DNA from 3 places in the Intestinibacillus sp. Marseille-P6563 genome. Region 3 is predicted to be linked to each of the others. Evidence: predicted binding sites of a transcription regulator. Region 3 holds the regulator's gene; each other region holds the start of a gene.
The links. Region 3 encodes Rex, which represses fermentation and respiration genes when NADH is low (regulators of the CRP and FNR family bind a similar motif). Its sites were predicted from a motif close to ATTGTTAANNNNTTAACAAT; they were not measured.

Region 1 (9,967 bases), on a different contig from region 3:
CCTCAATACTCTTCTGCGGTGCCACCCGGATTGGCGCAAAGCGCCCACTTTGGCCGCGTACAAAATACGCGCCCCTCTGGTAACGGGTGGGGAACCCGGCGCAGATACTCGGAAATATTTCCTTTCGCCTTGCCCTCCAAAGTCCATTCACACCGGCCTGCACCTGCCACAATTCCACCATCTGCGGCTCTCTAAAAGGACAGCTTCCGGGCTACTCGTCTTTGTCAACGGTTTTGCCTTATGGTGCTATTATAGGCGCTGCTTTCCACTTTGTCAAGCGAAAGTGGGAAAACTTTTTGTGCGGGAAAGATGGCGGGAGGGCTTTGCACACCAGCCCAAGCTATGATACCATAAAAGAAAACGCAAGATAGGAGGGGACCGATATGGCGGGTTCGCTGCGGGTAAAACCGCTGCGGTTGGCGGCGGGACAGACGCAAAATGACGTAGCTGGTCTGCTGGGCGTGAGCCGGGAAGCGTATTCGATGTACGAATCGGGCAAGCGGCAGCCCGGACTGGAAGCGCTCGACATTTTGGCAGCCCATTTCCGGGTTTCGGTCGATTATCTCATCGGGCGCAGCGACTGCCCGGACCTGGCCGAGCCACTGACCGACGAAGAACGCACGCTGCTGGCCGGCTTCCGCGCACTGGATGCGCGCGGGCGGCGCACCGTGCAGGGCCTGCTGGAACTCGAAAAAAATTTGCCAAATTTGCCCGAACACGGCTGATTTTCGGGTGCATAGCGGTGGAAAAAAGGGACAAACTAGCCTTGTGCAATCGTTGGCCCGCTGCGGCGGGCACTGCAAAGGAGGCCATCCCCATGAAACTCAACCGCACCGAATATCAGTACATGCTCAAGAAAGAATCGCCGCCGTCGCCGCTCGGACGGGACATGCTGCTGGCCGGACTGATCGGCGGCCTGATTTGTGTGGTGGGCGAAGCGGTTTCGACGTTCTATAAAACGCGCGGACTGGACACCGAACAAAGCGCCGCAGCGACCGCCATCACCATGGTCTTTTTGGGTGCGCTGCTGACCGGTCTGCACCTGTATGACAAGATCGCCAAATACGCGGGCGCGGGCACGATTGTCCCCATCACCGGGTTTGCCAACTCGGTCGTCTCCCCGGCCATGGAGTTTAAAAGCGAAGGTTTGATCCTCGGCATGGCGGCCAAGCTGTTCACCATCGCCGGACCAGTGCTGGTGTATGGCATTTCAGCCAGCGTGATCTATGGTTTTATTTTGTTCTTTTTCTCCTAAAAGAGCCCCTTTGGGCTCTTTTTTTGTTTGGAAACATAAAAAAGGGACCGGCAAGACCGGTCCCTTAGGGAAACTCGAAATTCAGGCACGCAGCCCGGAAACGAAATTTTGCAGGCGCTCATAGGAGCAGATGCTGTCCGCGTGCAGGATGACTTCACCCTGTTCGCGTTCATTGAGCGCCAGATAGTATTCTTTGGCGCGCGGCTCGGCTGAAAGCAGGCTCTGCACGCAGTCGTACAGTGTTTCCTCGCGGGAAGAAATGGGTTCCATCTGTTCATCACCTCGAGGATAGTATATGCCTGTCCGCTTTTTTTATGCAGCGATTTACAGCGCTTTGCGCATCCAGATATGCGGGCAGCCTTCTTCGTCGAAGGGCGCACCGTGGGGCTGATAGCCCTGTTTTTCATAAAAACCCTGGGCGCGGATCTGTGCGGCCAGCGCCGCCTGGGTTCCGCCCGCCTGCGCGATCTGCTCCTCGGCAGCGCGCAGCATGGCAGCGCCCAGTTGTTGTCCGCGATGGGTCCGTACCACGGCCAGACGACCGATGGCATGACAGCCCTGTTCCGGGTTCCAGTAATACCGGCAGGTCGCGGTGGGGGTATCCTGCAAAAACAGGACCAGATGCACCGCCTCGCGGTCGGTGCCGTCAAACTCCTCGGCAAAGCCCTGCTCATCGACAAAGACCGCCTGCCGGATAGCCACCGCCTCCGGCGGAAGGGTGCGATAAGACCGGATGGTCATCGATTAGCGCTTGTTGGAACGCTTCCAGATGTTCATCTTTTCAGCGTCTGCGATGAGCTGTTCGCGGAAGTCCGGGTGCGCGATAGAGATGAGCGCTTCAGCACGCTCCCAGGACGACTTGCCCTTGAGGCATACCATGCCGTACTCGGTTACGACATAGTGGGTTGCCGAACGGGTATCGGTGACGATCGAGCCATTGGCCAGCGTCGGACGGATACGGGATGCGATGGTGCCGTCCTTCTGCTTGAAGGTGGATGCCAGGCAGATGAAGCTCTTGCCGCCCTTGGACAGGTATGCGCCCATGACGAAGTCCAGCTGGCCGCCGGTGCCCGAGATCTGCTTGGTGCCTGCGGATTCGGCGTTTACCTGGCCGTACAGGTCGATGTCAACCGCATTGTTGATCGAGATGAAGTTATCAATGCCCGCAATGACATGGACATCGTTGGTGTAGTCAACCGGGACCGATGCACATTCGGGGTTATTGTCCAGATAATCGTACAGCTTCTGGGTGCCGGCAGCGAACGCGTATGCCTGACGGCCGCGGTCGATGTTCTTATGACGGCCGGTGATCTTGCCTGCCATCGCGATGTCGACAAACGCATCGACATACATTTCGGTGTGAACGCCCAGATCCTTCAGGTCAGAGTCTGCAATCATCGCGCCGATGGTGTTGGGCATACCGCCGATGCCGAGCTGCAGGCAAGCACCGTTCGGGATTTCGGGCACGATCAGTTCGGCAACCTTGCGGTCTACGTCGGTTGCCGGGATGGAGCCCATCTGCGGCATACCCGGGTTGTCGCCTTCAACAATGCCGGTCACTTCGGAAACATGGATGCAGTCCTCCATGCCGCCCAGGCAGCGCGGCATATTGGTGTTGACTTCGACATAGATCTTGTCCGCTACGTCGCAAATTGCGCGCAGGTGGGAAGCCTGCGGGCCAAAGCTAAAGAAGCCGTGCTCGTCCATCGGTGCAACCTGCAGGAACGCAACGTCTACGTGACGGATGTTTTCGCGGTAGAAGCGCGGCAGTTCGGAATAACGCATCGAAGCATAGAAACCAGCACCGGTGGAGATGAACTTGCGTTCAATGCCCGACATGTGCCAGGAATTCCAGGTCATGTGCGCTGCCGGGTCCTCGATCTTGTAGATCTCGGGCACGCGTATCAAAACACCGCCGCGGAAGTTGACGTCGGTCAGTTCGGGCAGCCGCTTGGCCAGTGCCTTGTCGATCGCGTCCGGGGTGCCAACGCACCAACCGTAATCGACCCAGTCACCCGATTTTACGACCGCAGCAGCCTCGTCGGCGGTGGTCAGTTTCTGGCTGTATAAAGCTTTGTAATCCATGGGAAACTCCTCCTCATTCTTCTAAAATAACCGTTTTGTCAAAATTATATCAATGTAAGCGGGCAGCGTCAAGCGGGCGGGGCCGCCAAAACCAAATTTACGCAACATGTACACATTTTCCATGCGGGATTTGACCAAAAAGCAAAAGAAAAGTGTGATAAACCACGAACATTCGGAAAGGTGAACAAATAAATGGTATTGAATTGCAACTATGAATGCGATACAATCAAAAAAAGGAAGGAAGTGAAATATATTCAAGAATAAAAATGTAGTAACTTTTCAGAGTATAAAGAGGAGAGCGAGTTTATGCTAAGAAAAGTTATCTCTGGCCTGTTGATTATGACGATTCTATCGTCAAATTGTGCGATGGCAGTTTCCGATACCCAGGGACAAGAACCGGATTCGGCGACTCCGATTGAATTGGTGGAGTTTGTACGTGATGATTCAATTCCTGTACCTTATAGCTTGGATGAAATCAATTATTCGTATGAAGACTTGCGAAGAGTAGCAGTAGAGGACAACCAAGTTGGCGTATTACCTGGAGATATCATACAGTACAATAAAGAGTTATTGTGGGATCTTAACATTTCTGGTATGGAAGAAGCAGGGGAAATCACAAAATATAAGGATAATATCATCATAGGGTATATGACAGCAGAAAGCTATATAACGGCGACATATTATCCAAATGGTGATTATGAAATCTATGCAAAGCCCTTAGAACAACCGGAAGAAAATACTGTGATTCAGGTGGAAGAATGCAGAAACGGAGTAGTCGACCGCTATTTTTTGCGAAAACAAGTCACAATAGAGGATGATTCCGCTGCGGTTGCAGCATGGGCGAAAGGGGTGGCTTGTATCCTGCTGGTTTTGGCTATTACAAAAGAGAAGATAAATGGGAGGCTTATCAATAACAAAGGGTGAATGACATGAGAAAAACATGCAACTGGAAGTTCCTCATTGGGATATTCGCTCTTTTGGGCGCGGGATGCAGCCCGGCGTCGCAGGTGGCCGCACCTGGGCAGAATGCGTTGGAAAATACCCCGTTTTTTGCTTGGATGGAAGGCTATATTGCCCTAGCCGAAGGGGAAGAGTGGTCGCTGATGCTCACCTCGTTTCGTCCAGAGGGAACCAAAGACCCTGCACTTGAGCAGGCGAGCGCGGTCGAACTCGTGTTTGAGGATGACTTTTGCCCGATAGAAGTGATCGATGCCGAGGTGGTCGAACCGGGGGCACCGGCTCAGCAGGATGGTATGGTATTTGACGGATTGAGCCTGACGCTTTCGGCGGCGCAGCAGGGTACAGCGGCCTGCGAAGAGGTGATTTTGCATCAGCCCGATGGGAGCGAGGTACACCGCAAGATCGGCCGTCTGGTTTTTGATGTAGGCCCGGTCGAGCCGGAAACCACCGCGCTCGATACCTATCCCGGGCCGGCGGTCGCGACTTCTTCGGACAGCCTGGTCTATACCTGGGATAAAGAGGACAAAAACGCGGTCATCACGGCGATTCAGTACGGGGAAGATTTTGTGATTACCTCGGCCGAGCAGATTGCAGACAGCGAGCCGGAAGCAAACGGGCTTCCAGCATCTGGCCGCATTGCCCTAGATGCGTACGATGCTCCCTATCTCTATATCAAGGCGAAAATCACAGTACAGGATGGAGCAGGAACGCACACCGAATACGCCAGGGGTTGCTACTGCGGCACCGATTTTGATGCGGATGACATCGCAGCATCCCGAGAGCATAATGCAGCCTCTTAAAAAACGCATAACAAAAGCCTTCCCGATTTGGGAAGGCTTTTTGCATTTACGCCAAAATGGTGTACCCGTTTTTGCGCAGCACGTCCAGCAGGCGCTTGCCGTGCTCCTTGCCGCCGACCTCGCACACCACATGGATGATGGCGTCGCCGATGTCCAGATCGGCCTGTACACGGTCGTGGTTGAAGAGGATCACATTGGCATTCTGCTCGGCCACCAGATGCGCAAACCGTTCGAGCGAACCGGGCGCATCGGGCATAATGGTCGAGAACTTCAAATGACGGCCGCGGGTGACCAGACCCTTTTCGACCACCTTGTGGATGAACGACACGTCAATGTTGCCGCCCGACAGCACACAGCACACCTTTTTGCCGCGGATGTCCACCTTGTGGTTGAGGACAGCGGCCAGCGGGGCAGCGCCCGAAGGCTCGACCACCTGCTTGGTGCGTTCGAGCAGCAGCAGGATGGCGCCCGCGATCTCGGAATCGGATACGGTGACCATCTGGTCGACGTACTGGTTGATGTAAGCCATGGTCTTTTCGCCCGGGGTCTTGACCGCGATGCCGTCGGCGATGGTGTGCACCGAGGTCGAGGGCTGGACCTTGTCCTTGCCGAACGATGCGACGATGGCGTTGGCGCCTTCGGCCTGAACACCGATGACCTGAATGCGCGGATTGATCTGCTTGATGCAGGCCGCAACACCCGAAATCAGGCCGCCGCCGCCCGCCGGGACAAAAATCATATCGACAGTCGGCAGGTCGGACAAAATCTCCAGCGCGATCGTGCCCTGTCCGGCCATGACATCTTCGTCGTCAAAGGGGTGGATGAACTCCGCGCCCTCCTGCTCGACGATCTCACACGCCTTGGCATAAGCTTCGTCGTAGATGGAGCCGTGCAGCACGACCTTGGCGCCGTAGCCTTCGGTGGCCGACACCTTGGCGATGGGCGTCGAACGCGGCATCACGATGGTCGCCGGGACGCCGATCTGGCTGGCTGCAAAGGCCACGCCCTGCGCATGGTTGCCGGCCGACGACGCAACGACTGCCGACAGACCGCCTTCTTCATAGCGCTTCATGATTTTATTGTACGCGCCGCGCACCTTAAACGAACCGGTTTTCTGCTGGTTTTCATATTTCAGATACACTTCCGCCCCCGACATTTCCGAAAAGGTCTTGGACGAGGAAAGCGGAATGGTATGGATCACATTTTTCAGACGGCCGGCCGCCGCCTGGAAGTCGTTGACGCTTAACATGACGGTTTCTCCTTTTTAACTTTCAATTCCATATAAATATAGCATGCATGCACAAGGAATGCAACGGAAATTGGTTTTTTTCTCGCCCATTGCCACTTGTCAACGGCTCAGGGCGTTGTTATAATAGGATTGACAGAAATTAAACAAACACCTGGGAACAGAAAAAGGAGGGCCTCCTATGGGCGATCTGGAGATCGGCTTTCGCAGCGCAGTCGTCGGCGGATTCCAGCGCGACGATGTGCTCAAATATATCGAAGAGGCCGCGCAAAAACATGCGCAGGAAATCGCAGAACTGAAAGACAAACTGGACAAGGCCGAACAGGACGCCAAGAACCGGGCTGAAAAAGTAGCTGAGCTGACGCAGAAGAACGCCGGGCTGCTCGAGCGTCTGGGCGAGATGACTATGGAGTTGGACAAGGCCAAGGCCGATCTGGACGAGCGCGACCGTTCGCTCGCGCTGGCCGGCGAGGAGTCCACCGTACAAAACGAATGCTACGAGGAGCTGCATACGCAGTATAAGACGCTCGAAAGCGAGTGTGCCCGCCTGCGGGAGCAAAATCAGAAGCTGCAAGCACGGTCGGACGAATATACCGCCGCCCGCGACCATCTGGCCGAGATCGAGCTGTGTGCCCACCGGCGCGCACAGGAACTCGAAGAGCAGGCGCAAAAGCATGCGGCCCAGATCGAAGCCGATGCCGAACGCCGCATCGAGGCCATGAAGCGCGAACTGGAAAACACGCGGCAGGAATACAGCAACACCCTGCGCCGCACCCAGCAGGCCGCCGATGAGGCGCGCCGCCGCACCGAGGAGATCCTCAACCGGCTGGGCAGCGGTTCGGAGACTCCGACCGAAAAAAATCCACCGGCTCCGGCACCCGAACGGCATACGGCTCTGGACGATGTTTTGCGGAGCGTCAAACCGGCGCGCAATGGAGGGAATCCCAATGGCACATTATGATTTACATACAAAAGACCTCAAGGCCATGGCGCCCAAGCTGCGCGCGGGCGATACCGTGACCCTGACCGGTACCTTATATACGGCACGCGATGCCGCGCACAAGCGCATCGTGACCGCCATGCAGGAGGGCACCCCCCTGCCGTTTGATCTGGACGGCGCAGCCGTCTATTATGCAGGCCCGACCCCGGCCAAGCCCGGCCAGGTCATCGGTTCGGTCGGTCCGACCACCTCGGGCCGCATGGACCCCTATGCACCGGCACTGCTCGATGCCGGGCTGTGCTGCATGATCGGCAAGGGTGTACGCGGTCCGGGTGTACTCGAGGCCATGCGCCGCAACGGCGCGGTTTATATGGTCGCGATCGGCGGCGCAGGTGCAGTCAAAGCCGACTCGATCAAGGGCCTGGAAGTGGTCGCTTATGACGATCTGGGCTGCGAATCGGTCAAGCGGCTGACCGTGGAAGGCTTTACCGCCATCGTGTCTATGGACTGTGTGGGCGGCAACCTCTATGAAGAAGGGGTCGCCAAGTACAAAGCGCAAAACGTCTGAATTCCCGTTTTGGGGTCGGGCGATGCAATAGAGAGAGTTTGGAAAGAGAAGGAAGAGTTAAGTTCATGTTGATGAAAGTGGAGGAATGAAAAAGAAGATGAGAACATTTGAAACCGATGTGCAGCTGCTCAAGTATCGCGTACTCAAGGAAGTTGCCATTCGTGCCTTTGACGGCAACCTGATGGAGTCTTATTATGAGATTCCGAAGATCATCTCGCCGGGTCCCAAGGCTACCATGCGTTGCTGCATCTACAAGGAACGCGCCATTGCGCAGGAGCGTGTCCGTCTGGCGATGGGCGGCGACCGCCGCAACCCCAGCGTGATCGAAGTTATCCCGATCGCCTGCGACGAATGCCCGGTTGAGCGCTACACCGTTTCCGAATCGTGCCGCGGCTGTATTTCCCAGCGCTGCATCAAGAACTGCCCCAAGAATGCGATTTCCAAGGACAAAAACGGCCGTGCTGTCATCGATCTGGATGCCTGCATCGAATGCGGCCGCTGCGCCAAGGTCTGCCCCTATGGTGCGATTACCGAGCATGTGCGTCCGTGTGAACGCTCGTGCAAGGTGGGCGCAATTGCCATGAACGAGGAAAAGAAGGCGCAGATCAATCCGGATAAGTGCATCTCGTGCGGCGCCTGTGTATCGGCCTGCCCGTTTGGCGCGGTGATGGACAAGTCGTTCATGGTCGATGCTATCAACCTCATCCACAACGCGGTCGACCGCTTTGGCGAACGCAATTACAAGGTCGCAGCCATCGTGGCACCGGCCATCGCGTCGCAGTTTGAAGGCTGCTCGCTCGGCCAGGTGGCATCCGGTATCCGTGCGCTCGGTATCGACTATGTCGTCGAAGCCGCAATGGGCGCCGATATGGTTGCCGACAAGGAAGCACAGGAGCTGGCCGAAAAGGGCTTTTTGACCTCGTCCTGCTGCCCGGCCTTTGTTTCGTACATCCAGAAGCAGATGCCCGAACTGGCGGACAACATTTCGCACAACCTGTCCCCCATGGCCGAGATCGGCAAGTTCATCAAGATCAATGCCGAAACTCCGGTCAAGACCATCTTCATCGGGCCGTGCACGGCGAAGAAGGAAGAAAAGTGCAAGCCCACGGTCGATATGTGGATCGACTGCGTGCTGACCTTTGAAGAATTGCAGGCCATGATCGACGCCAAGGAGATCAACCTGTCGGATATGGACGAGACCCCGATCAACGATGCGTCCTATTTCGGTCGTGTCTTTGGCCGTTCGGGCGGTCTGACCGAGGCGGTGCTGCAAGTCGCCAAGGAGCGCAACCTGGACTTTGAAGTCAAGGCCGAGATTTGCAGCGGCATTGAAGAATGCAAGGTCGCTCTGCTCAAGGCTAAGGTTGGCAAGCTGGGCAAGAACTTCATCGAAGGCATGGCGTGCCCGGGCGGCTGCATTGGCGGCGCCGGCAGCCTGACCCATGAGCCCAAGAGCCGCATGAAGGTCGACCAGTACGGCAAGAAGAGCCAGCACGAAGGCGTAGAAGACGCCATTGAAAAGTACAAAGTCGGCGTATAAAACAAATAAAACCCGGTATGGGAAACTGGACTGCCCCAGATTGTGCGGACAGTACAAAAAAGAGCCCTGGTAGGAAAGATTGAGTTTTAAGCGGAGAGGCGTCGCGTAAGCGGCGCTTCTCCAGTCTTTAGCTGGATGCGCTCATGGTTGTAAAAGTAGATGTAGCGGTCAATCATTTCATTGGCTTGCGAGAAGGTAGCCGGTTTGTGGCGGTAGATGCACTCTGTTTTGAGGATAGAGAAGAAATTTTCCGCCATAGCGTTGTCATAAGGATTTCCACGTCTTGACATAGACGGCGTAATGCCGTATGTTTGAGTTAGCTCAAAATATGCTTGTGAGGCGTACTGAGCACCCTGGTCGCTGTGGAGCTGCAACTCCGCAGCGACCCTCTTTTTCTCTTGCTTCATTGCCAGACGAATGGTGTCCAGAACCAGATTCACCGTTTGTTCCGTTCCGGTTTTGTAAGCCACAATACTGTTGTCATAGAGATCCCGGATCATGGACAGGTACAGTACGCCCTGCCTGGTGTGGATGTAGGAGATGTCCGTTACCCATTTGCTGTTGGGCTTGTCG
Region 2 (9,967 bases), on a different contig from region 3:
ACAGGCTTTCGGCTTCGCTCAGCCAGAGTTCGCTGACCGCATCACTCGGCATGCGCCAATCGCCGCGGGGCGAGAGCGTGACCGAACCGACCTTGGGGCCGTCAGGCAGGCAGGAACGCTTGAACTGCTGGATGAAGAAGCGGCGAGTGAAGATGACCAGCCATTTTTTGATGGTTTCGTCATCGTAGGTGCCCTGGAAGGCCAGACGCGCGACGCGGAAGATTTTGCGCGGCGAATAGCCGAAGCGCACCATATAATACAGGAAAAAGTCATGCAACTCATAGGGGCCGACCAACTCTTCGGTCTTTTGGCTGATTTCGCCGTCCTTGGGCGGCAGCAGCTCGGGCGATACCGGGGTGCCCAGCACGTCGAGCAGGCTTTCTTTGAGTACCCCGGACGCATGCGCGGCTTCATAGGCGGTTAGATAGCGCACCAGCGTTTTGGGGATGGAGGCATTGACACCATACATACTCATATGGTCGCCGTTGTAGGTCGCCCAGCCGAGCGCGAGTTCGGAAAGGTCGCCCGTACCGATGACCAGACCGCCCATTTCGTTGGCAAGGTCCATCAGCACCAGCGTACGGGTACGCGCCTGCGCGTTTTCAAAGGTGACGTTCTGGTTGTCCCAGCTGTGGCCGATGTCCTCGAAATGCTGGTTGACCGCAGCCTTGATGTCCACGGTGTGCAAGGTCGCGCCATAGCCTTCGGCCAGACGCATGGCGTTGGACTTGGTGCGCGTGGTGGTGCCGAAGCACGGCATGGTCACGGCGTGGATGCCGCTGTGGTCGATGCCGAGGATATCAAACGCATGCACGGTCACGATGAGCGCGAGCGTGGAATCCAGGCCGCCCGACAGGCCGATGACCGCGGTCTTGCAGCGGGCATGCTGCATGCGGGTGGCCAGACCGGTGGCCTGCATGTGCAGGATCTCTTCGCAGCGGATTTCCAGATCGGTCTTGTCGGTCGGGACAAAGGGGGTCTGGGCAAACGGACGGGTCAGGACCGTGTCGCGCAGCGGCAGATCAAACGGAATTTCCACGCAGGTACCCGGCTGCGCTTCAAAGGTGTTCATGCGGCGGCGTTCATGGAGCAGACGGTCCAAATCCAGTTCGGAATACACGATGCCGGTCGAAAAACGCTTGCTCTCGGCCAGAAGGGCGCCGTTTTCGGCGATCAGGTCATGGCCGGAGAACACGAGGTCCTGGGTCGATTCGCCCATGCCAGCGTCGGCGTAGACATAGCCGCACAGCAGGCGAGCCGACTGGCCCTTGACCAGTTCACGGCGATAGGCTGCCTTGCCGATGGTCTCATCCGAAGCCGACGGGTTAGCGATCACGGTTGCACCGGCCGCGCTCAGGTAGGAGCTGGGCGGATTGGCCACCCACAGATCTTCACAGATCTCGCAGCCGAGCACGAACGAGGACAGTCCAGTGCAGCGGAACAGCAGGCCGTCGCCAAACAATGTCTCCTGACCGCAGACCTGAACGGTCATGGGTTGAATGCCTCTACCAGATGTAAAATGTCTGGCTTCATAAAACTCTGAGTAATTAGGAATGTTGTGCTTGGGCACCAGACCGAGCAGCTTGCCGCGGCAGATGACCGCCGCTACATTATATAAGGCGCCGCCCAGGCGGAAGGGCATGCCAACCACCAGCACAATGGCATGGCGGGCCGAAGCGTCCAGCACGCGGGTGAGCGCCTGCTCGGCGCCGCGCAGCAGGCTGTCCTGCAAGAAGAGGTCGCCGCAGGTGTAACCGGTCAGGCACAGCTCGGGGAATACGAGCAGGGCCGCACCGTTTTCGGCCGCCTCGGCGGCCATGGCTTCCACGCGGGAAGCGTTATACGAGCAGTCGGCCACCCGGATGCGCGGGGTCGCGGCTGCAACCTTTAAAAATCCGTCTTTCATAGGGGAAATATCCTCCGAATTCCTTAAAATACGATTACTTTTATTATATCCCGGTTTTCCCATCGATGCAACCGAAATGCCGCTCGAAAACGCGCGCCAAAAAACGAGGGCAGGAACTTTCCTGCCCTCGCATGGGGGTCTGACTTATGTATGATACATCTTATATAGACCTTGAAAAACAAGGAAACCGGCCAGACAACCGATGAACCCTAAAATGATGTCATCCACATCAAAGGTACCGGTCAGAGTCAGGCGCTGGAAAACTTCCAACCCGACGCAAAACAGGGCGCACACGCCGAGGAACGGGCCGAATCGGCGGAAACGGGCAAAGCCCCACGGCAGCAGCACCCCGAATGGCAGCAGAACGAGGATGTTGCCGAACAGATTGCGTAGCGCAATGGTGCTGGGCAGCTGACTTAGATACAGGCCAATGGTCTGGAACGGCACGTAGTTGTGCGGAAGCCAGCCATAGTATTCCAAATACCATTGCATTTCCTGTCGATACCCGACAAGGCTGTCCATACGGGTGAACACAAAGGCGGCAACCAATAGGACAAAGTAGCCGAGGAGCGCCAGACGGGCATAACGTTCTTTCTTCATTAGGGTATATCTCCTGAACAAAATCGAAACGTATGAGATTTCCGGAACATCTCTATATCAAGAATACCAAATTTGGGTTATAATTCAAATTGACAAAATAGACAAAAATAGGATGCAAAAAAGACAAATAATACAAAAAAGGAGAAGGTTTCCCTTCTCCTGATCCCACGCCGTTCGGAAGCGCTTATTCGAGATTGAGTTTTTTGGACAAGATGCGTTCGGTGCCAATCGCGAACACAGCCAGTTCGATGAAGTTCCAGAGGATCATACCGATCAGCAGCACATGCATGTTAGCTGTGGGGGACAGCTGCGCCAACCAAGCACCGATGTACAGATTGGAAGCCCCTACAAGAATCAGGACAAACCCGCTGATGAAACTCAGCGCCATCGAGATGATGATATACGCCACCACACTCATCATCACGCGGTGCTTTCTGGCCAGATGGCCGATCGCCATGGAAACATAGACGTGAAACAGGGCCGCCAAGGCAGTCAGAATACACATCACAATAAATTCGATCACATACAGCGGCCAAGCCGGATACTGGATGTTGAGCTGATGGAGCACCCGCGCCCAACCCTGGAAATCAAAGAGGTTGGCCAGCAGGCCGAGCGGGTCCGCAGTTGCACCAAGCCCCAAAATCAAAATGGAAATCATCGCTGCAATGCCGCTTACCACCGACATCACAAAGGCGACCGTTGCCTTGGACGCGACCAGATGCCAGGTCTTGACCGGCAGGGTAAACATCAGATACCCTTCGTCACACAAAAGACCTTTATAGAACCGCTGGATGATAACCACCGTGGTCAGGACAAACAAGGCGACCAGCACACCGAAGTACGCGAAGGCAGCCACTGCCTGAAACAGACCCAGAATGTTGCTGAAAAGCGATCCGGTACCTAGAAACGAGGAACCGCTCATCAAACTGCCGCTGCCGATCTTTTCGGAAAAAGCATTGATAATGGATACCGCAATAACTGCCAGATAGATGGGCAGCAGGGTGCGGGCAATGGATTTGAATTCATATTTGCAAAGCTTGCGATACATCAAGAAAACCCCCTTTCGATTACACACCGTAAGCGAAGATCTCGCGGAAGAGCTGATCGACCGATTTGCCTTCGTTTTCGCGGATGTTGTCCACGGTATCGTGACGCACAACGTGTCCGGTCTGCAAGAAGATGGCTTCATCCAGCACGCGCTCGATGTCAGCAATCAAATGCGTGGACAGCATGACCGTACCATCTTCATTATAGTTGGTCAAAATGGTGTTGAGGATAAAGTCACGTGCCGCCGGGTCCACGCCTGCAATTGGTTCGTCGAGCAGGTACAGTTTGGCTTTCCGGCTCATGATAAGCGCGAGCTGGACTTTTTCCTTGGTGCCCTTGGACATGGTCTTGAGCCGCTGGTTGGGACCAATATTCAGCGCTGCCAGCATCTCGACCGCCTTGGCGCGGTCAAAGTTCTCATAAAAGTCGGCAAAAAAGTCGGTCAAATCACAAGTCTTCATCCAGTCGGCAAAGTACATGCGGTCAGGCAAATACGAGATTACACTTTTGGTATGGATGCCAGGCGCATGCTCGTCGATGGTCAATATGCCGGATGTGGGCTGCAAAAGTCCGCAGAGTAATTTTATAAAGGTCGTCTTGCCCGAACCGTTGGGGCCTAAGAGACCTACGATGCGGCCGCTGCCGATGGTCAGATCGATGTGGTCGAGCGCCGGTACCGCGCTATAAGTCTTGGTCAGCCCGCGGGCAACGATCAAAGATTCATTCATGATTTATCCTCCTTTTCCCATTGTGCGATGAGCGAGCGTGTCTGCTCATCGGTGTAGCCGAGTGCGCGCATGGATGCCAGGAAGGCATCGATGCGGCCAAACGCCAGTTTGCGCCGCGTGTTTTGGATGAGCTCCAAGTTTTCGGTCACCGTCCGCCCCGCGGTGCGCCGAGTTTCGGCGAGCCCCTGATTTTCCAGTTCGGCAAGCGCGCGCTGCATGGTATTGGGGTTGACACCCGCTTCGGCGGCCAGTGCCCGCACCGACGGCAAAGCGCCGCCTGGTTCGTATTCGCCCGATACGATGCGCAGGGTGAGCTGTTCGGTCAGCTGGACCCAGATCGGCCGGTCATCGGTAAACTTCCAATTCATGCCCGTTCCTCCTTTGTGTCGTTGTACTAAGTGCTTAATACAAGCATACAGATAGCAAGGCCGTTTGTCAAGAGGGGAAAGGAAAATTTTTTTGTGAAACTAGAACGTTTGAGAAAACCATTTCGCAACAGGAAATTTCAAGAAGAATAGACAAAATATCAAAGGCACACTTGGCAGATTTGTGAATATCTTTGGGAATCAAACCGTGATACACTCTTACTGTAAAGGACTAAGGAGGAAACGATATGACGCCAAAGCAAAGGTGGTACTGCTTTTGGGGAATCCTTGTGATCAGTATACTCTTACTGGCGGCATTGCTCTGGGTTGCGCTTCAGAATCCGCAAGCATCTTTTTATACGGTCATCAGCAATCTATGGGATAGCATTACGGGCGCATAATGGTTTATATGATAGCCGGAAAGGACGGGATGTACAATGAAACGATGGCTTGCGATTGTCTGGCTGATCGCCTACATGGCGTTTTCCAGCGTGGAGTTTGCCCTGTTTGCGCAGGACCTCGCAATCTGGGCGCCTGTCTCCATGATGCCCAATCTGTTGCCCGGCGTTCTGGCGACTGCATCGGCGCTGCTGTGCGGTCTGTGTTTCCCGGGGAATCTGCCGGCGTGGGGCCGGACAAAAATCGTTCTGGGAATTCGGCTCGTCCTGCTGGCGTTTGTGCTGTTCTTTGTGCTGCGGTGGAGCGGCATTCTGCCCGGCGCGCTGCCGCCGCTGCTGCGGATGCTGGAAACTCGATGCCCCGCGTGGGTCGTCCATGCGGCCGCCTTTCTGGCCGGCTATGGCTGGACGAGCAAAAATCCAAGATATTCCTGAAAATAACGGCCAAATTTGCCGTATGAATCCACCGCTCACCCGTTTGGGTGGGCGGTTTTGTTTACATAGAATTTTCTTTTGGTGAAGTTTTGGGTAAGATTTGTGAAATTTTAGACAAGTTGTGAAAAGGTACGCAAGGATGCGCAATTTGCTATATTTCTTTTGTTTTATTTCTCCAAAAATGCGCCGTTAAATTATTGACAAAGTGTTTGGATGCGTTATAATAGTCATAGACGCGCGAAAAAGCGCGCCCAAAATACACAAGCCTTTATAGTAGAAGGCGGCGCTGTAACACCACCCGCAAAAGCTGAAGAAGAGGCGGGAGAGCGTACGCTGGTCTGGCTATAAAGAGGGCAAGGCCCGCGTATTGAAATTCATGAATGAATAAAATTTTGGGAGGTTTCACAGCATGGATTTTAGGCTTACAAAACAGCAGGAAATGATGCAGAAGCTCTGCCGTGAGTTTGCGGTAAACGAGATCGAGCCGATCGCGGCTGAGATCGACGAGCAGGAGCGTTACCCGATCGAGACGGTTGAAAAGCTCCGCAAGTACGGTCTGATGGGCATTCAGTTCCCGAAGGAACTGGGCGGCTCCGGCGGCGACACCATCTGCTACTCGATCGCAATCGAAGAAGCATCCAAGTTCTGCGGCACCACCGGTTGTATCCTGTCGTCCCACGCAACTCTGGGCGCATGGCCGATCTTCAAGTACGGCACCCCGGAGCAGAAGGAAAAGTGGCTCCGTCCTCTGATCGACGGCCATAAGACCGGTGCATTCGGTCTGACCGAACCCAATGCCGGTACCGACTCGGCAGCTCAGCAGACCGTTGCTGTTAAGCAGGAAGACGGCACCTGGCTGATCAACGGCTCCAAGGTATTCATCACCGGCGGTGGCGTTGCTGATACATATGTAATCTTCGCAATGACCGATAAGTCCAAGGGCAACCATGGTATTTCGGCATTCATCGTTGATAAGGATGACCCGGGCTTCAAGATCGGTAAGATCGAGCATAAGATGGGTATCCGCGGCTCCCAGACCTCGGAGCTGATCTTTGAAGACATGAAGCTCCCGGCAGACCGTCTGCTCGGTAAGGAAAACGGCGGCTTCAAGATCGCTATGACCACCCTGGACGGCGGCCGTATCGGTATCGCTTCTCAGGCACTGGGTCTGGCACAGGGCGCTCTGGACAAGGCTGTTCAGTACATGAAGGAGCGCGTACAGTTCGGCCGCAGCCTGGATAAGTTCCAGGGCCTGCAGTGGATGGTAGCCGACATGGCCACCAAGATCGACGCAGCTCGTCTGCTCGTTCGCCGCGCTGCTTTCAATAAGGACCATGACCTTCCGTACACCAAGGAAGCGGCTATGGCAAAGCTGTTCGCAGCAGAAGTTGCTATGGACGTTACCACCAAGTGCGTACAGATCTACGGTGGTTACGGTTACATCCGTGAGTACCCGATGGAACGCATGATGCGCGACGCAAAGATCACCGAAATTTACGAGGGCACTTCCCAGGTACAGCGTATGGTTATCGCCCGCGAGGTTCTCAAGAAGTAATCAAGGGAGGAAAACTGAAATCATGAAAGTAATCGTTTGTGTAAAGCAGGTACCGGACACCTCCGGTAAGGTAGCGGTAAATCCGGACGGCACGCTGAACCGTGCATCGATGGCAACGATCATCAACCCGGACGACAAGAACGCCGTAGAAGCAGCGCTGACCCTGAAGGACAACACCGGCTGTGAAGTTGTTGTTGTAACCATGGGTCCCCCGCCGGCAGAAGGCATGCTGCGTGAGCTGCTGGCAATGGGTGCAGACCGTGGCGTGCTGGTATCGGCACGTGAGTTCGGCGGTTCGGACACCTTTGCAACCTCCCAGATCCTGGCTGCTGCAATCAAGAAGATCGGTCTGGAAGCAGACGACCTGGTACTGTGCGGCCGTCAGGCAATCGACGGCGACACCGCTCAGGTAGGTTCGCAGATCGCTGAAAAGCTGAACATCCCGCAGATCTCCTACGCTGCCGACATCAAGAAGGACGGCGCAAAGGTAACGGTAAAGCGTATGCTGGAAGACGGCTACATGCCCATCGAGACCCAGACTCCGTGCCTGCTGACCTGCATCAAGGAGCTCAACGAGCCCCGTTACATGTCGGTTGGCGGTATCTTCGACTGCTACAACAAGCCGGTCGACGTATATGACTACAACACCCTGAAGGATGATCCGCTGATCGAGCTGGACACCATCGGCCTGAAGGGTTCTCCCACCAACATCTTCAAGTCGTTCACCCCGCCGCAGAAGGGCCAGGGCCGCATGCTGGAAGGCGCGGACAAGAACACCTGCGCAGAGCTGGCTGCTGAACTGCTGAAGAAGCACATCATCTAATTTCGAAAGGAGAACTTAGAACAATGGCTGAATTTAACAACACCAACCTGGCCGATTTTTCCGGCGTATGGGTATTTTGTGAGCAGCGCCAGGGCAAGCTGCAGCCGACCGTACTGGAGCTGATCTCGGAGGCTCGCAAGCTGGCCGACGACATGGGCGTAGAAGTATGCGGCCTGCTGCTGGGCGGCAAGGGCGTAGGCGACAGCATGGCGAAGGAACTGGGCGCATATGGCGCTGACAAGGTTCTGGTATGCGAAGACGACCTGCTGGAAACCTACACCACCGATGCATATGCAAAGGTCATCTGCGACACGGTTATGGACAAGAAGCCGGAGATCATGCTGATCGCGGCAACCAACATCGGTCGTGACCTGGGCCCGCGTTGCGCAGCTCGTCTGCACACCGGCCTGACCGCAGACTGCACCCATCTGGACGTAGACGTAGAGAAGTACGCTGCATTCCTGCAGGAAGCATCCACTCTGCCGCAGGCACAGCTGGACGCTCTGAATCGTGAAGACCGCAACCTGAAGATGACCCGTCCGGCATTCGGCGGTCACCTGATGGCAACCATCATCTGCCCGCGTTTCCGCCCGCAGATGGCAACCGTTCGTCCGGGCGTTCTGAAGAAGGGCGTATACGACGAAGCAAAGGCAAACGCTGTTGTCGTTGAGAAGCTGGCTGTTTCCCTGTCGGATGCAGACCTGCAGACCAAGGTAACCGAGATCGTGAAGGAAGCCAAGGAACTGGTTGACCTGACCGGCGCTGACGTCGTTGTATCGGTAGGCCGTGGTATCTCCAAGGACGTAGAAGGCGGCATCAAGCTGGCTGAGCAGCTGGCAGCAGAGTTCGGCGGCGTTGTCGGCGGCTCTCGTGCAGCCATCGACTCTGGCTGGCTGTCTGCTGACCATCAGGTTGGCCAGACCGGTAAGACCGTACATCCGAAGCTGTATGTTGCTCTGGGTATCTCCGGTGCGATCCAGCACAAGGCTGGCATGCAGGATTCCGAGTGCATCGTAGCCGTGAACAAGTCTGATTCGGCTCCGATCTTCGACGTAGCAGACTACGGCATCTGCGGCGACCTGTTCAAGGTTGTTCCGATGATGATCGAGGCTGTTAAGGAAGCTAAGGCATCCAAGTAAGCTGAAAATCCAAAACGCCCGTTCCAACTGGAACGGGCGTTTTTTATAATTTTAGGAAAGATGCAGGGGGAAAGTCTGCTCTTGGCTACCGCCATCCCAGTAAACTGAAATCGTGACTGATTTCAACGCATCTGGCAACTCTTCTGGCTGCTTACCACTATACTCAAGGTCCTCAGCAGTGGTTAAAAGCATACTCCAAGTGTGTACAAAACCAGAAATCAGCAGTTGGCTGGAATCCGCATTTTGTGTTGCCTTTTCTACCGTGGTCACAGGCATGGGGTCGCTTTCAAATGTCAAAATATGACTTGCAATAAAAGGTTTGACCTCTGCATTGAGTGAAGCGCTGAAACGGACATCTTGAAAGTTTGTTTGCGTCATATTTGTGATAGAGATTGTGAGTTCTAGACGTCGGTCTATAGTGCCGGTAGGAACAAGAGCATTATCTTCAAAACGCTGGCCAGATTCTTCGATAATCTCCGGTGCGCTGATAGAAATGGAAAAGGGACGGTTGTTAGTTTCGGTAGACGTGGAGAGTGATCCCAGATAAGAAGTCGCAAGTAGTAAGAAAGCCAATATAGCAACTCCAGCAAAAATTCCAAATCGACGGGAAAAAAGCTTCATTGTTTCACCACGATTCCAACATCACCAAGGCAAATCGGTAAGGATAAGACCGTTTTGAATTCGTTTGCGGGCTTCCTCCTTAAACCAAGAATCGCTCTTGTTATAATAGCTTCCAATGGCAGTATAAGCCGGATCGCTTAAATAGTCGTGAGACTTGGTTGTCCATTGACCACTGGAGTTCTGTGTACCTGCCAAAACATGTTTATAGTAATTGCGTTTACCAGAGAAAACCCAAGGAGAATACGATGAATCGTCGGCCCACTTTGCTTCAGCTTGCTTTTGGTATTGAACATACGAAGTGAAAGTCTTTGCCTGGGAATATGTGCTGGCACTTGCAGTCAATCCGACTA
Region 3 (9,967 bases):
CGGCGTTTCGCTGCGTACCTTTAATCGCAACTTCGAAGGTCGTTCGGGTACCCAGGATGCACAGATCTATCTGGTTTCGCCCGAAGTGGCTGCCGCTTCGGCGCTGGCTGGTGTCCTGACCGACCCGCGTACGCTGGGTGAGGCACCGGTCATCGAAATGCCCGAGCATTTTGATATCAACGATAATCTGATTATCAAGCCCGCGGAAGACCCGTCCACCGTTGAAGTACGTCGTGGTCCGAACATCAAGCTCTTCCCGCTGGGCAAGGAACTGGAAGACAGCTATGCTGGTAAGGTCGTCCTTAAGATCGAGGACAACATCACTACCGACCACATCCTGCCGGCTGGCGCCAAGCTGCTGCCGTATCGTTCCAACATCCCGTATTACTCCAACTACTGCTTCATTAACGTCGATCCCAAGTTCCCGGCTCGCTGCCAGGAGCAGGGTGGTGGCGTGATCGTCGGCGGTGCAAACTATGGTCAGGGCTCGTCCCGTGAACATGCTGCACTGGTGCCGCTATATCTGGGCGTTCGTGCGGTTCTAGTCAAGTCGTTTGCCCGTATCCACAAGGCCAACCTGGTCAACTCGGGCATCATCCCGTTGACGTTCGTTGACCCGGCAGACTACGATAAGATCAGCCTGAACGACAGCATCCAGCTGCCGCATATTGCCGAGGAAATTAAAAATGGCAGCCGTGTGACGGTAGTTGTCAATGGCTACACCTTCCAGGCGGAATGCGAAGTTTCCGACCGTCAGCGCGGTGCACTGCTGGCAGGCGGTACGCTCAATTATGCGAAAAAGCAAAACGGCTAAGTCATATTTTTGTCAAAGATACGGTTGCATCAAATTTTTTACCGGCGTCTGACCAAAGGAGTCTGGACGACTCGTTGACAACTAGCTGAAAAATTGTTAAAATAATATCGATTAGTTGGAGGACACCCCAATGGCATTATCTGAAAAAGCAATTGCGCAATATGAAAAAGTCGTAGAAAGCCAGCTCGCGCGCATCCGTGCGATGAAGGAGCAGGGCGATTTCATCGACTATTCCAAGTTGGATAAAATTATCATCGGCGTTTGCGGCGGCGACGGCATTGGCCCGATGATCACCGGTATGGCGCAGCATGCGCTGGAAACCCTGCTGGCCGATAAGGTCAAGGCGGGCAAGGTTGAATTCCGTGTGATCGATGGCCTGACCATTGAGCGCCGTGCTGAACTGGGCTGCGCTATTCCGCCGGATGTCATGGAAGAACTCAAGGCTTGCCATGTCATCCTCAAGGGACCGACCACGACCCCGCGTAAGGGCGATCCGTGGCCGAACGTAGAGTCTGCCAATGTTGCAATGCGTAAGGCGCTCGACCTGTTTGCCAACGTCCGTCCGGTGAAGGTACCCGAACTCGGCATCGACTGGACGTTCTACCGTGAAAACACCGAAGGCGGCTATGCAGTCGGCTCGCAGGGCGTGCAGATCGAGGACGATCTGTTCATCGACTTTACAGTCGCGACTTCGCAGGGCTGTGAACGTATTGCCCGTCTGGCATTTGATTACGCGAAAAAGACCGGTAAGAACCGTGTTTCTTGTGTAACCAAGGCCAACATCATCAAGACGACCGATGGCAAGTTCCTCGATACCTGCCAGAAGGTTGCCGCTGAGTATCCGGAAGTCGTATTTGACGACTGGTATATCGACATCATGACCGCAAAGCTGCTGGACGACAAGCGTCGCCGTGATTTCAAGGTCGTTGTACTGCCCAACCTGTACGGCGATATCATCACCGACGAAGCTGCGGAAATCCAGGGTGGTGTTGGTACGGCTGGTTCGGCTAACATCGGCAAGCGGTATGCGATGTTCGAAGCAATCCATGGCTCGGCGCCGCGTATGGTGCAGGAAGGCCGCGCAAAGTATGCCGACCCGTCGTCGGTACTGCGTGCATCGGTCATGCTGCTCGAACACATTGGCGAGATCGAACTGGCAAAGAAACTCGATCGCGCTTTGGATATCTGTATGTATGAAAAGAAGAAGTATGTGATCACCGGCCGTGATACCGGCGCAACTGCGCAGGAGTTTACCGATTACGTGCTGGAAACCATTGCTTCTCTCGATTGAAATAAGTAGGAGGCTTCGCTTTGGACAAGAAACAGAAGGTATCCCGGGCGGTCATCCACCGCATTCCCCGCTACTATCGTTATGTTTCGAGGCTCCGGGCGAATGGTGTGCAACGTATATCATCCCGTGCGCTTGCGGAATCGATGGGATTGACCGCATCGCAAATCCGACAGGATTTTAATTGTTTTGGCGGATTTGGACAGCAGGGATATGGCTATAACGTGGAAAAGCTGTGCGAAGGCCTGGGAGAGATCTTAGGCATCCATCGTCAGCGAAAAGCAATTTTGGTCGGCGTCGGTAATATTGGCCGCGCACTTTTGAAGAATTTTGATTTCAAAGCCAGCGGTTTTGATTTGATTTGTGCATTTGACGCCGATAAAAAAGTCGTTGGCATGGATTTCGGACCGGTCAACATCCGCGACGTGGCCGAACTGTACGACTATGTCGATCAGCATCATCCAGATGTTGCGGTGTTGACGGTACCGCATGGGATTGCGCCCTATATGGCCAAAAATCTGGTCGACCATGGTATCCGTGGCCTGTGGAATTTTACCGGAGAGGACCTTCATTTGGAAGGATTGGGCATTCCGGTTGAAAATGTGCACTTTTCCGACAGTCTGATGATTCTCTGCTATGCGGTAGATTCTGAGGATGCGAAAGCTGCGGACGAATAAAGCTTCATAAGAAACGACATGGCAGACGCGATGTCGTTTCTTTTTACGTCGGGGCACACCGAGAATTTCTTTCTTGACATTCTTCGCCATCGGGTATATTATTATTAAAGTATGAAATGCAGCAATGCTGTGATCTTTCATGTAAATATTTTTCGACCACCCGTTTTCGGGTTAAGGCCATGCGGACAGCCGGGTCGACTGCCGAGCGGCAACTTTTTCGTTGCCTTATTGATTGAGCCCACAGCTCAAATTTTATAAGTTGGTTACTTTATAACCAGTGTGCAGCGTGCACATCAAGCTTGTGAAACGGTCAATAAGAGTAGTAAAAGTAAAATATTTGCTATATAGACTCTGATCTCATCATTCTGTATCTCATTTTCTTGCAATCCATGGGCTTTTCTGCGGGAAAGTATCGGATTGGGATATGGAATTCAAACGCAAGCACGATGCCGGTGCTTGCGTTTTTTATTTTACTGGAGGAGGGGCCGCCGATGGAACAAAAACTCAAACTCTATGGGTTTAATAATTTGACCAAAGCGCTCAGTTTTAACATTTATGACGTTTGTTATGCCAAAACACCGCGTGAACAAAAGGATTACATCGCTTATATCGATGAACAATATAACTCCGAGCGCTTGACCAATATCCTGACCACACTGACCGACATGATCGGAGCCAATGTGCTGAACATTTCCAAGCAGGATTTTGACCCCCAAGGCGCCTCTGTCACGCTGCTCATTTCCGAGCAATCCATGGTCCCCATTGGAGAGACTCAGGTCGCTCATTTGGACAAAAGCCATGTTACCGTGCACACCTATCCAGAATATCACCCGGAAACCTGTCTGGCGACGTTCCGTGTGGACATTGATGTGGCGACCTGCGGCGAAATCACGCCGCTTTCCACCCTCGACTATTTGATTGGCTCCTTTGATTCAGATATCATCACCATGGATTATCGTGTGCGCGGTTTTACCCGCGATGTAGACGGCCAAAAGCTCTTTTTGGACCACCACATTGCATCGATTCAGGATTACATTGAGCCGGCGACCCTGCGCCGGTATGACGCCGTAGACATCAATGTCTATGAAGCCAATCTGTTCCATACGAAAATGATGCTGAAGGACATCGATCTGCAAAACTATTTGTTCAAAACCGATGCTTATGAACTGCCGCCGCGGGTGCGGCTGGAAATTATGGAAAATATCCGTCGCGAGATGATCGAAATCTTCAGCGGACGCAACATTTACAGCCAAGGAGAAAACGCATGAAGCAATTAACACAGGAACGGGCCCCGATTTACGAAGCATTGGAACGCTTCCGCAAAATGCGTGTGGTGCCGTTCGATGTGCCGGGCCATAAGCGGGGAAGGGGAAATCCCGAACTTGCTGCCTTGTTGGGTGAGACCTGTGTGCAGATGGATGTCAACTCCATGAAGCCGCTGGACAATCTGTGCCATCCGGTTTCGGTCATTCGAGATGCCGAAATTTTGGCCGCAGAAGCATTTGGCGCGGCACATGCGTTCCTGATGGTCGGCGGAACGACTTCGGCTGTGCAAAGCATGGTACTTTCGGTCGTAGCGCGCGGGGAGAAGATCATTTTGCCGCGCAATGTGCATCGCAGCGTCATGGGGGCCTTGGTATTGTGCGGGGCGATTCCGGTTTATGTAAACCCGGCTTGTGACGATCGTTTGGGGATTCCGCTCGGCATGCGGGTGTCGGATGTCGAACGCGCTATCCGGGAAAATCCGGACGCCAAAGCGGTTCTGGTCAACAATCCGACCTATTACGGCATCTGCTCCGATTTGCGTTCGATCGTCGATCTGGCGCATCGCAACGGTATGCTCTGTCTGGCAGATGAAGCTCATGGAACACATTTTTATTTTGGAGAAAATCTGCCGGTGTCTGCCATGGCGGCCGGCGCCGATATGGCGGCGGTGTCCATGCACAAATCGGGCGGCAGCCTGACCCAGTCGTCTCTGCTGCTAGCAGGTCCCGCGATGAGCGAAGGCCATGTGCGGCAGATTATCAACCTGACACAGACGACAAGCGGTTCGTATCTGCTGCTTAGTTCGCTCGATATTTCGCGGCGGAATCTGGCGCTGCGCGGCAAGGCTTCCTTTGCACGAGTCGTAGAACTGGCTGAGTATGCACGCGAGGAGATCAATGCCATTGGCGGGTATTATGCCTATTCGCGGGAACTTATCAACGGCGACAGCATTTACGATTTTGACGTCACCAAGCTGTCGGTACATACGCTCGATATTGGTCTGGCCGGCATTGAAGTGTATGATTTGCTGCGCGATGAATACGATATTCAGATTGAATTCGGTGATTTGGGTAACATTTTAGCCTATATTTCCATCGGCGACCGCGAACGCGAGATCGAGCGTCTGGTCGGTGCCATGGCCGAAATTCGCCGCCGCTTTGGTGGGGATAAGACCGGCCTGATGGAGCAGGAATACATCGACCCAGAGGTCGCCGTATCGCCACAGCAGGCGTTCTATGCGGCGCATGAGTCGCTGCCGCTGCGGGAAACCGCAGGACGGGTATGTAGTGAATTTGTCATGTGCTACCCGCCGGGCATTCCGATTTTGGCGCCCGGTGAACGCATTACCGATCAAATTTTGGATTATATCGAATATGCCAAAGAAAAGGGCTGCTCGATGACCGGGCCAGAGGATGCAGGGATCGAACGGCTGAATGTACTGAAAGGGGTGTGAGCTGGTTTGGATTTTTGGTTTTCAGAAGCGCATACACCGAATGTGAAGCTTTCTATCCGGGTCGACCGGCAGCTTTACAGCGGGAAAAGTGAATTTCAACGCATCGATGTTTTTGATTCGCCCGAGTTCGGACGTTTCCTGACGCTGGACGGCTACATGATGCTGACCGAAAAGGACGAATTTATCTATCACGAGATGATTACCCATGTGCCCATGGCGGTGCATCCGAATATCCGCAAGGTGCTCGTCATTGGCGCGGGCGATGGCGGCGTGGTGCGGGAACTGACCCGCTATGCGTCCATTGAGCACATTGACATGGTGGAGATTGACCCGCTCGTTGTCGAAGTGTGCAAAAAGTATTTGCCGCAGACGGCGTGCCGGTTTGACGACCCGCGCTTGACCATCCATTATGCGGACGGGCTGAAATTTGTTCGCCGCTGTGAGGATGCGTATGACCTGATTATCGTCGATTCGACCGATCCGTTTGGTCCGGGCGAGGGCCTGTTTACCCGTGAATTTTACGGCAACTGCTTCAAGGCTTTACGCGAAGATGGTATCATGGTAAACCAGCATGAAAGCCCGTTTTACGATGCCGATGCGGTCGCCATGCAACGTGCACACAAGCGCATTGTGGAGTCGTTTCCGATCAGCCGGGTCTATCAGGCTCACATTCCGACCTATCCGTCCGGACATTGGCTGTTTGGATTTGCTTCGAAAAAATATCATCCGCTCAAAGACCTGCGGGAAACCGACTGGAATCTATTGGGCTTAAAATGCCGGTATTATACCACCACACTGCATAAGGGTGCCTTTTATCTGCCGGCCTATGTGGAGGAATTGCTGCAAGATGTTGAACGCTAACACCGAAACCTTTTTGGCCTGTGATGCGCCATATGAGCAGGCAAATGTCGTGTTGTTCGGCGCACCGTATGACTCGACAACTTCTTTCCGTCCGGGTACCCGATTTGGGCCTCACGCCATTCGCTCGGAATCGTTTGGACTGGAAAGCTACTCACCGTATCAGGACCGAGATTTGACCGATTATGCGATTTTGGACAGCGGCGATCTGGAGCTTCGTTTTGGCGGACCGGAATCGGCACTTGCGGAGATTGAAGCTTGTGCAGACGGTATTTTACAGGATGGAAAAGTTCCGTTTCTGCTGGGTGGAGAGCATTTGGTGACGCTGGGCGCGGTTCGTGCCTGCGCCAAGCGGCATCCCGATTTGCACATCATTCACTTTGATGCGCATACCGACCTGCGTGAAGACTATTTGGGTGAACCGTTGTCGCATGCCTGTGTCATTCGCCGCTGCTGGGATCTGCTCGGCGATGAACGCATTTATCAGTTTGGGATTCGCTCGGGCGACCGCGAGGAATGGCGCTGGGGCAAAGATCATGTCCGCACCCAACGCTTTAACACCGAGGGGTTGGCGCAGATCGTTGAAAAACTGCGCGATAAACCGGTATATTTTACGCTTGATCTCGATGTGCTCGACCCGTCGGTATTTCCCGGCACAGGCACCCCAGAACCGGGCGGTATCTCGTTTGAAGCGCTGCGCATCGCGGCAACGCTGGTATGCAGCAAGCTGCATATTGTTGGTTGTGATGTCAATGAACTCAGTCCGCACTATGACCCGAGCGGTGCATCGACCGCAGTGGCATGCAAAATCGTTCGGGAAATGCTGCTGGCGCTGCAAGATTAAGATATAGGAGGAACGATAAAAATGGGAAAGGTATTGATTATCGGCTGCGGCGGTGTCGCATCGGTTGCGATTCATAAGTGCTGCCAAAACAGCGAAGTATTCGAGGAAATCTGCATTGCCAGCCGCACCAAGTCCAAGTGTGACGCGCTCAAGGCAAAGCTGGAAGGTACCACCAAGACCAAGATCACGACCGAACAGGTGGATGCCGATAAGGTTGATGAACTGGTGGCGCTCATCCGCAAGGTGCAGCCCGATTTGGTTATGAATATCGCATTGCCGTATCAGGATCTGTCTATTATGGATGCATGCCTCGAATGCGGTGTCAACTACATGGATACGGCTAACTACGAGCCCGAGGACATTAACGACCCGGCTTGGCGGGCTGTTTATGACAAACGCTGCAAGGAAGAAGGCTTTTCGGCTTACTTTGATTACTCCTGGCAGTGGGCGTACAAGGAGAAGTTTGAAAAGGCCGGTCTGACGGCGCTGCTCGGTTCGGGCTTTGACCCGGGCGTTACGCAGGCTTATTGCGCATATGCACAGAAGCATCTGTTCGATCAGATCGATACCATCGATATCCTGGACTGTAATGGCGGCGACCACGGCTATCCGTTTGCAACCAACTTCAACCCGGAAATCAATCTGCGTGAGGTTTCTGCACCTGGCTCGTACTGGGAGAACGGTCACTGGGTCGAGATTCCGGCCATGAGCATCAAGCGCGAGTATGATTTTGACCAGGTGGGCCAGAAGGATATGTACCTGCTGCATCACGAGGAGATCGAGTCCCTGGCCAAGAATATTCCGGGTGTTCAGCGCATCCGCTTCTTTATGACGTTTGGGCAGAGCTATCTGACCCATATGAAGTGTCTGGAGAATGTCGGCATGCTGTCCACCGAGCCGATCGAGTTCGAAGGACATCAGATTGTTCCGATTCAGTTCCTTAAGGCGCTGCTGCCTGACCCGGCAACCCTGGGTCCGCGCACCAAGGGCAAGACCAACATCGGCTGCATCTTTACCGGCAAAAAGGACGGCCAGGAAAAGACTGCGTATATTTACAATGTTTGCGACCATCAGGCATGCTATCAGGAAGTCGGTTCGCAGGCGATCTCGTACACCACCGGTGTGCCGGCAATGATCGGCGCTATGATGCTGCTGACCGGCAAATGGAACAAGCCCGGCGTATACACCGTGGAAGAGTTTGATCCCGATCCGTACATGGATGCGCTTAATAAATGGGGCCTGCCGTGGCAGATCAACGACGCTCCGGTACTGGTGGACTGATGAGCCAAACCTGGAACGATGGCGGTTTCCGCACGCCGTATTATCTCATCGATGAGGAACGGCTGCTGCATAACTTAAAGATTTTAAAGCACGTGTCTGAGCAGGCAGGCTGTAAAATTCTGCTTGCGCAAAAAGCATTCTCCATGTTTGCAGTATACCCGCTATTGCGGCAATATCTAGCCGGCACGACCGCGAGCGGGTTATATGAAGCCCGGCTGGGGCATGAGGAATTCGGCGGGGAAACCCATGTTTTTTCGCCTGCTTACCGCGCAGATGAAATCGACGAAATTTTGTCCTATGCGGACGATATCGTTTTCAATTCACCCGAACAGGTGCGAAAATATGCTGCTGTGGCGCGTGAACGCGGGAAATCGGTCGGTTTGCGTATCAATCCGGAGTGCTCGACCCAGGAAGGACATGCCATTTATGACCCATGTGCGCCCGGTTCTCGTTTGGGAACGACTCGCGCAAACCTGGATGCCGATATTTTGCCGCTGCTGGATGGGCTGCATTTTCATACCCTTTGTGAGCAAAATTCAGATGATTTGGAAACCACGGTTGCAGCCGTAGAAGACAAATTCGGTGATTTGCTGTCGCAGATGAAATGGCTCAATTTAGGCGGTGGGCATCACATCACAAGGGATGATTACGATATCGAACGGCTCATTCGCATTGTCCGCCATTTGCGGGAAAAGTATGGCGTTGAAGTCTATTTGGAGCCCGGCGAAGCCGTTGTGCTGAATGCCGGGTATCTGGTGACGACCGTACTGGAAACCTTGCACAATGGGACGGACATCGCGATTTTGGACGCTTCGGCAGCCTGTCATATGCCCGATGTGTTGGAAATGCCGTATCGGCCGCCGCTCATGAACAGCGGACAGGCAGGGGAGAAGGCGCATACTTACCGTCTGGGTAGTGCGACCTGTCTGGCAGGGGATATCATTGGAGAGTATTCCTTTGACCAGCCGCTTCACGAGGGTGACCGACTGGTCTTCGAGGATATGGCCTTGTACACCATGGTCAAAAATAATACCTTCAATGGTATGCCGCTGCCGTCGATTGTTTACAAACGGCAGGATGGCCGCTTTGAAGTTATTCGTGAATTTGGATATTCCGACTTTAAAATGCGGTTATCCTGATGCCGCGAGAAAGGATAGCTTATGAATCATCAGACCCGTATCCCGCTTTCCAATGGCACAAGTATTCCTTGTCTGGGATTTGGCACCTGGAAAACGCCGGCCGAACAAGCCAAGCAGTCGGTTTTGCATGCACTGGAAGCCGGATATCGCCACATTGACACCGCAACCGCCTATCACAATGAAGAAGCGGTCGGGGAGGCTATTGCAGCATCTGGAATTGCACGCACCGAGATCTTTTTGACCTCCAAGCTATGGAACCCGTCGCAGGGATATCAGTCGACCCTGGATGCGTTTGCCCGTTCGCTCGAATGGCTGCGAACCGATTATCTGGATTTGTATCTGATCCA

Region 1: a site for Rex is predicted at 3,375-3,394, ahead of EFB11_RS15655 (butyryl-CoA:acetate CoA-transferase). Genes of this name have one in related genera too.
Region 2: a site for Rex is predicted at 5,665-5,684, ahead of EFB11_RS14490 (acyl-CoA dehydrogenase). Genes of this name have one in related genera too.

The regions. Positions count from the first base shown of each region.
Region 1 is NZ_UWOD01000002.1:1,501,298-1,511,264, forward strand. It holds gene EFB11_RS15635 (helix-turn-helix domain-containing protein) at 384-725, shown strand; gene spoVAC (stage V sporulation protein AC) at 818-1,255, shown strand; gene EFB11_RS15645 (hypothetical protein) at 1,337-1,525, opposite strand; gene EFB11_RS15650 (GNAT family N-acetyltransferase) at 1,580-1,996, opposite strand; gene EFB11_RS15655 (butyryl-CoA:acetate CoA-transferase) at 2,000-3,340, opposite strand; gene EFB11_RS15660 (hypothetical protein) at 3,647-4,264, shown strand; gene EFB11_RS15665 (hypothetical protein) at 4,270-5,100, shown strand; gene ilvA (threonine ammonia-lyase) at 5,147-6,349, opposite strand; gene EFB11_RS15675 (hypothetical protein) at 6,528-7,307, shown strand; gene EFB11_RS15680 (FumA C-terminus/TtdB family hydratase beta subunit) at 7,294-7,854, shown strand; gene EFB11_RS15685 (monomeric [FeFe] hydrogenase) at 7,952-9,394, shown strand; gene EFB11_RS15690 (IS3 family transposase) at 9,481-9,967, opposite strand, start outside.
Region 2 is NZ_UWOD01000002.1:1,273,047-1,283,013, reverse strand. It holds gene EFB11_RS14520 (NAD(+) synthase) at 1-1,906, opposite strand, end outside; gene EFB11_RS14515 (VanZ family protein) at 2,051-2,506, opposite strand; gene EFB11_RS14510 (hypothetical protein) at 2,691-3,554, opposite strand; gene EFB11_RS14505 (ABC transporter ATP-binding protein) at 3,574-4,281, opposite strand; gene EFB11_RS14500 (GntR family transcriptional regulator) at 4,278-4,649, opposite strand; gene EFB11_RS14495 (hypothetical protein) at 5,084-5,479, shown strand; gene EFB11_RS14490 (acyl-CoA dehydrogenase) at 5,889-7,034, shown strand; gene acrB (acryloyl-CoA reductase electron transfer subunit gamma) at 7,057-7,857, shown strand; gene acrA (acryloyl-CoA reductase electron transfer subunit beta) at 7,881-8,996, shown strand; gene EFB11_RS14475 (hypothetical protein) at 9,048-9,617, opposite strand; gene EFB11_RS14470 (hypothetical protein) at 9,639-9,967, opposite strand, start outside.
Region 3 is NZ_UWOD01000001.1:129,704-139,670, reverse strand. It holds gene EFB11_RS00685 (aconitate hydratase) at 1-814, shown strand, start outside; gene EFB11_RS00680 (isocitrate/isopropylmalate family dehydrogenase) at 945-2,105, shown strand; gene EFB11_RS00675 (redox-sensing transcriptional repressor Rex) at 2,126-2,779, shown strand; gene speD (adenosylmethionine decarboxylase) at 3,271-4,047, shown strand; gene EFB11_RS00665 (aminotransferase class I/II-fold pyridoxal phosphate-dependent enzyme) at 4,044-5,498, shown strand; gene speE (polyamine aminopropyltransferase) at 5,505-6,359, shown strand; gene speB (agmatinase) at 6,346-7,200, shown strand; gene EFB11_RS00650 (saccharopine dehydrogenase family protein) at 7,222-8,481, shown strand; gene nspC (carboxynorspermidine decarboxylase) at 8,481-9,620, shown strand; gene EFB11_RS00640 (aldo/keto reductase) at 9,642-9,967, shown strand, end outside.